2 regions of the Planococcus sp. 11815 genome follow, and region 2 is predicted to be linked to the other one. Evidence: riboswitches for the same ligand, from Rfam matches in the RefSeq annotation. Region 2 holds a riboswitch; the other holds the start of a gene.
The links. Region 2 has a riboswitch for preQ1 ahead of queC (7-cyano-7-deazaguanine synthase QueC). Riboswitches for the same ligand answer to the same signal wherever they lie in the genome.
Positions count from the first base shown of each region.

Region 1 (4,213 bases), 1.0 Mb from region 2:
GAATTTCATAAAGCAGTGAAGAAGTCCCGCCTTCTAAGGGAATAGCTTCTTCCAATGCAGCTCCTGGCCATTTCGACTCGACCCATTCGAGTGCCTGGCGGGATAAGCCGCCGAATCCATTTGTCATCCTTGCCGCTCCTTTCAGCCTATCTTTTGTTTTAAGTGTACCATGAAAAAACGCCTACTCCAGCTTTTTGATAGGCGCTACCCTGAAATTCCGGAAGCGTTTACCGAGGCCCCAGAAGGGTATGGTTTCCTACAATGAATTTTCAACTTAACAGGTGAATCACCTGCATTGAACATACTGAAGGAGCTGACGTTACATGAAAGTGAAGCACCCGATCCCGAAAGCAAAAGAATTGGACAATACCCTATCTCTTCTTGGAGAAGGATTTGATTTCCTGCCCGGCCGCCGCAAAGAGCTGGGTTCGGATATTTTTGAAACCCGCCTGCTCGGGAAAAAGGTAGTTTGCATGGCCGGCGAAGAAGCGGCTGAACTGTTCTACAATAATGATTATTTTAAGCGCAGTGGCGCAGCGCCGCTTCCGCTTGAGCAAACGCTATTCGGGCGAGGTGCGGTCCACGGCCGCGACGGCGAAGACCATCACCAGCAAAAGCGCATGTTCCTGTCGATGATGACACCTGAGCGTTTGGAAGATGCCAAACGCATGATGATCCAAGAACTTGATGCCAAGGCCGAACAATGGGAGCAGATGGACGAAGTCGTCTTATTGGATGAAATTGAAGAAATCTTCACGCGCTCCATGATCCACTGGGCCGGACTGCCGATGAAAGAAAGCGAAGTCAAGCAGCGCACATGGGAGCTCGTAACGATGGTCGATTCATTCGGCCTTACTGAAGGGCGCTACCTTGAAGGCATGAAAGCACGCAATGCGCACGAAGACTGGCTGAAGAAAATCATCAAGCAAATCCGTAAAGGCGAATACAATCCGCCGGCCTATACGGCAGCATATATCGTCGCCCATCACCGGACACCGAACGGCAAACTGCTCGACCTCGAGACGGCAGCTGTCGATTTGAACAATGCCTACCGACCGATGATCGCCACCGCTTACTTTATTGTCTTCGGCGTCATGGCGATGCACGAAAACCCGGTCACGCGTGGAAAACTCCAGGCAGACGAAAACAATTATAGCCACAATTTCGCCCAGGAAGTACGCCGTTATTATCCGTTCGCACCAGTCATGGCAGCGATCGCCAAGAAGGATTTCAACTGGAACGGCGTCCACTTCAAAAAAGACATGCGCGTCATTCTGGACCTTTACGGCACGAACCATCACCCGGATTCCTGGGACAATCCCGACGAGTTCATCCCGGAACGCTTCAGCACATGGGACGGCAGCCCGTTCTCCTTTGTACCCCAAGGCGGCGGCGACCACCATACTGGACACCGCTGTGCGGGGGAATGGATGACGGTCATGTATATGCAGTCAATCTTTAAATATTTTGCGGAGAACTTGAAATACAGCGTGCCTGAACAAGACTTGTCCTACGACATGTCCCGCATGCCAACTATGCCAAAAAGCCGCTTGATCTTGAAAGACCTCCAAAAACTGAAAAACCGCCCAGACAATGTGTTCTATCACGAACAGAAGAACACAACTGTTCAATCAGGGTGCCCATTCCATTAATAATGAAAGGCTAGAGATTCTTTCTCTAGCTTTTTTTATTTCTGGAAAAGAAGATAGTCAGGGTTTGCTTGTGGAATCATTCCTGTTCATTAGTTGAGCTTCATGTTGGTATTCGCCGCCCTGCTTTGGGTTGGCCTTTGGCAGTAAGCCAAGAAGAACACTTGTCTTACTGCGTCGGCTCACCCGTGGCGCTGGGCGGCTTAGAAATTTCAAAGTGTGGAGCATGATTAGATAGATCTGCTTCTATAATCAGTTGCCGGCTAGTGGGGGAATCACTTCCTGAGATGTGGCGTCTGACACATTGGCGCTACAGTCTAAAATGTTGTGGGTAGGGTCGCTTCTCGACACTAAAGATGAGTCTAGTTAAAAATATGAAGCATCTCAGCATTTCCTATCGAATGGACAGAAGAAATTCCCTTCCTTTCTATAACTAGAGACGGAGTGGAAGGGGGGCTGACTCCTGAGGGATCGCGCGGGCTGGCGAGACAAATGTGCGGCGCTCTCTGCCGCACATTGGCTCAACACCCGCCCCTCGGAAAGCAGCCCCCCTGAAACGAAGTCGAGAAGCGGAAGCTTTTCTACTCACTCCTTCATATATTTAAATGTATGACCCGCAACTTGAAGATGCTATTCCCTAACAAACCAACAATTGACAGAACCGCCCCTATCTTATACGATAAGGCAGGAAATTAAATAGCCCGGCAACGGGAGAGGTTCATAGCATTCCACCCTCTATAAAAAACTATGGATTTTGAAATCAAGCCGAATCCACATGCGATTCGGCTTTTCGTTTGTCCGAATTTTTTATAGCTCTCCCCCAGCCGGCCGAATATAAGGAGGCCACTCACATGGCAGGAAGAAATGAAGAAACACTCGAGCATTTGTCTTTGCTCGGCAACCAGAACACGCGCTATAAATTCGAATACGACCCAGGCATTCTAGAAGCGATCGACAATCTCCACACGCGCGATTACTTCGTTAAATTCAATTGCCCGGAGTTCACTTCGCTGTGCCCGCAAACCGGCCAGCCCGATTTCGCGACGATTTACTTGAGCTTCATTCCAGACAAGAAACTCGTCGAAAGCAAAGCCTTGAAGCTGTATTTGTTCAGCTTCCGCAACCACGGCGATTTCCATGAAGATGTCGTCAACATCATCATGAACGACTTGATCGAGCTGCTCGACCCACGTTATATCGAAGTATGGGGCAAATTCACCCCGCGCGGCGGCTTGTCGATCGACCCGTACACGAACTATGGCAAGCCTGGCACGAAATACGAAGAAATGGCGACGTACCGGATGATGAACCACGACATGAATCCGGAAACGATCACCAACCGATAAGGAGAACCGCTCATGCTACTTTATTTGAACGGTGCGTTCGTCGGCCTTCTCATCCTGTCGAATATTTTGGCCGTGAAGTTATTTGCCATCAGTGAATGGGCGGTGCTGCCGGCTGCAGTTATCGTCTACGTCTTTACGTTCCCGATCACTGACACAATCGCGGAAGTGTACGGCAAAGAAGCCGCGCGCCAAACGGTCATGGCTGGGTTTATCACACAACTCGCAGCCCTGGCATTCATCTTTGCGGCCATTCATTTGCCCTCTGCGCCATTTTTTGCGGATCAGGCAGCTTTTGAATCGATCTTCTCGGCCGGCTTCCGGGTAACGCTCGCAAGCTTGGTATCTTATTTCATCAGCCAAAACTTGGACGTCACGATTTTCCATAAATTAAAAGCACGTAACGGCGAATCGAAGTTGTGGCTGCGCAATAATGCCTCGACGATGGTCAGCCAATTGGTCGATACAACAATCTTCATCACCATCGCTTTTTATGGGACGATGCCGCTGTCGGCGTTGTCTGCCATGATTTTGACGCAGTATTTATTCAAATGGGTCGTCGCAGCAGCGGACACGCCGCTTGTCTATCTGCTCGTCAAACTCGCGCGCCGTTCCAAGACAGCCACTCAAAAAAGCTTCGCGTAATCGATCCATGCATAAAAAAGCCGCCGGCAGTTAAACATTGCCGGCGGCTTTTGTGTTTAAATTTTTTGTTTGGCTGGTTGGGCTGCAGGTACGATGATCGCAGCCGAGTCATGTTTCTGTGTCCAGACGAGCTCTGCAGTGATCGGCAAATGATCCGATACAGCCGTTTCGATTTTTTCTGCATCCCGCACGTCAAAGCCGCGGTCGGCAAAAATATAGTCGATGCGCGTCATCGGCTTGAACGATTCGCCAGTTTCATGATTTTCATAAGGAGATGGGTACGTGTAGGCGTCGCCGCGCTTCACTTTCAAGAAGACATCTGTCATGGTCTGATGAAGATGCGCCAAATGACGATGGGTCGGCGGTGCATTGAAATCACCCGCGATGATTTTCGGGAAATGACTCTTGCCGGCAATCTCCAATATTTCCGCAATACTCATTTCAAGCTCTTCATCTTTCAACGCTAAATGGGCATTCAACACTTTGAGGTAAGTGCCTCCGACTTCAATTACTGTCTCGAGAACGCCTCGCTGCTCATTATTGTAGATGTCGGTTACGACTTGCGTCAAAAAATGG
Region 1 is NZ_CP096991.1:273,054-277,266, reverse strand. It holds gene M1Q06_RS01510 (phosphotransferase family protein) at 1-127, opposite strand, end outside; gene M1Q06_RS01505 (cytochrome P450) at 324-1,652, shown strand; PreQ1 riboswitch class I at 2,357-2,404, shown strand; gene queF (preQ(1) synthase) at 2,501-2,995, shown strand; gene M1Q06_RS01495 (queuosine precursor transporter) at 3,008-3,637, shown strand; gene M1Q06_RS01490 (endonuclease/exonuclease/phosphatase family protein) at 3,694-4,213, opposite strand, start outside.
Region 1: it holds a riboswitch for preQ1, as region 2 does, so the genes downstream of both, queF (preQ(1) synthase) here and queC (7-cyano-7-deazaguanine synthase QueC) in region 2, are expected to answer to the same signal.

Region 2 (4,213 bases):
AGAGCACTTGGCCTTCACGGAAATGCTTGTACTCGCTAGCTACCGGCTCTTTTACTTTCATGACCATATCCTGCGCCCACGCCTGGTCAGCATCGGCGACGATTACTGCGCCGGCTGCTTCATAATCGGCATCCGTAAAGCCCGATCCGAGCCCTGCACCGGATTGGATGAAAACTTCATGGCCGAAAAGTGCCAAGTTCACTACTCCCGCCGGTGTCATTGCCACACGGTTTTCATTGTTCTTAACTTCTGTAGGTACCCCGATACGCATTACAAAACCCTCCATTATATTGTGTCTGAAATAATAAAATGAACCAAACTATCAGTATTTGAAACCACATCCATTCTAACAGATTCTGTTTGATATTGCTCCATTAATTTGTCTTTTCAAAAGATAATTTTTAATCCGTCAAAACGCGGCATAGTCCCGTTTGTCAGAAGAAGGAAAGATATTTCGAAATAGTGAATAAAAAATAAATCGATAAATTTCATTCTTAAAGAAGGAACAATTTGCCTATGCCTCGAAAGTTACAGTATAGACAAAGGAGGAATGTACAGATGACATTAAAGTATAATCAAATCATGGTAGCGGTCGACGGATCGAAAGAAGCGGAATGGGCTTTCAAAAAGTCCATCGGGATCGCCACAAGAAACCACGCGACGCTGAATCTGGTAAACGTGATCGATACGCGTTCATTCGCCGCAATCGAAGCATATGACCGTTCGATCGCTGACCGTGCCCAGAAATTCGCTGAAGACTTGCTTGGGGATTATAAAAAAGAAGCCGAAGCCGGCGGTGTTGAGAAAGTCAATATCGTGGTCGATTACGGTTCCCCTAAGACAATGATTCCCCGTGAATTGGCTGAACGAGTCGAAGCCGACTTGATCATCTGCGGCGCGACCGGTTTGAATGCAGTCGAACGTTTCCTCATCGGCAGTGTATCAGAACATATCGTCCGCTCCTCTAAATGCGACGTGCTTGTCGTCCGTACAGACGAAGCACAAAGCGATGCACCAGACGATTATTATTCGGAAGAACGTTCCGGAAAACCTGAATAACACAAGAAAAAGCACGCGGCCTCTATCCTAGCCGCGTGCTTTTTCTATGATCATTTCTTCACTTGAATGACGATTTTCCCTCTGGCATGATGGGATTCGCTTAATTCATGCGCTTCCCGTACGCCTTCTTCCGTCAACGGATAGATATGGCCGACTTCTGGCTTCACTTCGCCGCTGACAAACAAATCGCCCAATTTTTTCAATTGCTGGCCATTTGGCTCCAGCCAGAAACTGCTGACGTCAATGCCGAGTTTTTCCGCTTGTTCTTCATCAGGCTGTCCGGCTATGCTGACAAGCCTGCCGCCGCGCTTCAATACGCCGTAACTTTTTTCGAGCGTTTCGCCGCCCATTGTATCCAATACGAAATCAAAATTCTCCAGCACTTCCGAGAAATCCTCTTCGCGGTAGTCGATGACACGATTCGCGCCGAGAGACGTGACGAGTTCGTCATTTTTATCGCTTGCTGTTGTCGCTACATAACAGCCGATGCTGTTGGCGATTTGGATCGCCATGCTTCCGACGCCGCCAGCACCTGCATGGATCAGCACTTTATCGCCTTTCTTGATATGCCCAATCTCCACCAGGCATTGCCATGCAGTTAGCCCCGTCAATGGAATTGCTGCGCCTTCCTCAAAGCTCATGCTTTCAGGCATGCGAGCCAGCAGGTTTTCCTCTACCGGGACAAATTCAGCATACGTTCCTTGCCGCGTTGTGTCAGGACGCGCAAAAACCCGGTCGCCTGGATGATAGTGCTTGACCTCATCGCCTACTTCTTTGACGACTCCTGCAACATCCCATCCGAGAATGATCGGGAATTCCCATGGCAGCATTTCTTTCAAATAGCCTTCCCTCAGCTTCCAATCAATCGGGTTGACTGAAGTTGCATGAACTTCCACCAACACTTGATGCGCTGAAATAGCGGGCGTTTCCACTTCACGTTCTTTCAGTTGCTCTTTCCCTCCGTACTGGTCAATAACGATAGCTTTCATCTGCACCCACTCCTCCCTTTTACCACTTATATACCCTGACACCATTTTGCTACACCTGAAAAAGCACAGGAACTTGCCTAATTATGCTATTATGGTAACTGTTTCATAAAAGAGGTTCGCAAACTCCCTCTCTAAAAAACTAAGGAGCTGTATTGAAATGAAAAATGAAAAAGCAGTCGTTGTATTCAGCGGCGGGCAAGACAGCACCACTTGCCTCTTTTGGGCGCTGGAACAATTCAGCGAAGTGCTCGCCGTCACTTTCGATTACGGCCAGCGCCACTCGCAGGAAATCGACCATGCAAAACGCATTGCAGAAACGCTCGGCGTAACATTGCAAGTGCTCGACATGGGGCTGGTCAATCAATTATCCGCCAATGCCTTGACGCGCGATTCGATTGAAGTCGAAGAGCAAAAGGACGGGCCGCCTTCCACATTCGTTCCCGGGCGCAATTTATTGTTCCTGTCTTTTGCGGCGATTTACGCCGATGCATTCGGCGCACGCCACCTCGTGACTGGTGTCAGCGAGACGGATTTCAGCGGTTATCCGGATTGCCGGGATACCTTTATCCGGTCGCTCAATGTCACGCTCAACTTATCGATGGATAAGCAATTCGTCATCCATACACCGCTCATGTGGCTCGACAAGGCAGGCGTCTGGGAACTGTCCGACGAGCTTGGCGCATTCGAATTCGTCCAGACCGAAACCTTGACCTGCTACCACGGCATTCCGGCAGCAGGCTGCGGCACTTGCCCGTCTTGCGTGCTGCGCAACCAAGGCTTGCAGACCTACCTTTCCAAAAAAGAAGGTGCGAAATCTTGATGCAGCAATTCTACCCTTCCGTTCAGCATCCCTATAGCTTTGAATTAAATAAAGACATGCATTTTTCCGCGGCGCATTATATCCCGGCCGATGAAGCCGGAAAATGCGCGAAAATGCATGGCCATACTTACCATTTAAATATCACGATTGCCGGCGACCACTTGAACAGCACCGGTTTTCTTATCGACTTCAAGCAATTAAAAGACTTGATCCATAAACGCTATGACCACAGTGTTTTGAATGACCACCCGGAATTCACAGAGACTTTCCCGACGACCGAGCAGCTCGCCCAACAAATACACAAGCTGATCCAAGACACGCTCGACCGCTCAGACAACCAGCCGAAATGCATCCAAGTCATCGTCCGGGAAACCCCGACAAGCTATGTCATTTACCGGCCAAAAGAGGTGTCTTCATGAAGATCCCTGTAATGGAAGTATTCGGCCCGACGATCCAAGGCGAAGGCATGGTCATGGGCCAGAAGACGATGTTCGTCCGGACCGCCGGCTGCGATTATTCCTGTTCGTGGTGCGATTCCAAATTCACTTGGGACGGCACCGGAAAAAGTACTGCGATGACCGCAGATGACATTGTCCGACAGCTCGAGGCGCTTGGTAAAGACGCCTTTTCTCACGTCACCATCTCCGGAGGCAACCCGGCACTTCATAAAGGCATCGCGGAACTGGTCGCATTATGCCAAGAAAAAGGTTGGCGCACAGCTGTCGAAACGCAAGGCAGCATCTGGCAGGACTGGCTCTTGGAAATCGATGAAGTCACCGTCTCCCCAAAGCCGCCGAGTTCTGGCATGATTCTGGACTATTCCCAGCTCGATGCGATGCTCGGCAGGCTATCGTCATCTCAAGCCAGCCTGAAAGTCGTCGTTTTCGATGAAGCGGATTTCTTTTTCGCGGAACAGCTCCACCTGCGCTATCCGTCATTCCCATTCTTTTTGCAAGTCGGCAATGACGACACGCAGACGACCGAAGATGAGAAACTGGTCCAGCATCTGCTTGGGCGCTATCAATGGCTAATCGACAGGCATTTGGTTTCCGCCCCTCTCAATGACGCAAAAGTGCTGCCGCAGCTCCATACATTGTTATGGGGCAATAAGCGTGGCGTATAAATTGCAATAACAAAACCGGCATTCCCCCAATAATCGGGGAATGCCGGTTTTTATGTTGATGCACTTAATACTTAAAGGATCAGGCTTTTTTCACAAACTGCGATTTCAACTGCATCGCGCCGAAGCCATCGATTTTGCAATCAATATTATGGTCTCCGTCCACAAGTCGGATGCTTTTGACTTTCGTGCCGATTTTCAAGGTATTCGAACTTCCTTTCACTT
Region 2 is NZ_CP096991.1:1,314,601-1,318,813, reverse strand. It holds gene ald (alanine dehydrogenase) at 1-271, opposite strand, end outside; gene M1Q06_RS06765 (universal stress protein) at 559-1,059, shown strand; gene M1Q06_RS06760 (NADP-dependent oxidoreductase) at 1,110-2,048, opposite strand; PreQ1 riboswitch class I at 2,154-2,197, shown strand; gene queC (7-cyano-7-deazaguanine synthase QueC) at 2,206-2,868, shown strand; gene queD (6-carboxytetrahydropterin synthase QueD) at 2,865-3,287, shown strand; gene queE (7-carboxy-7-deazaguanine synthase QueE) at 3,284-3,991, shown strand; gene M1Q06_RS06740 (zinc ribbon domain-containing protein YjdM) at 4,071-4,213, opposite strand, start outside.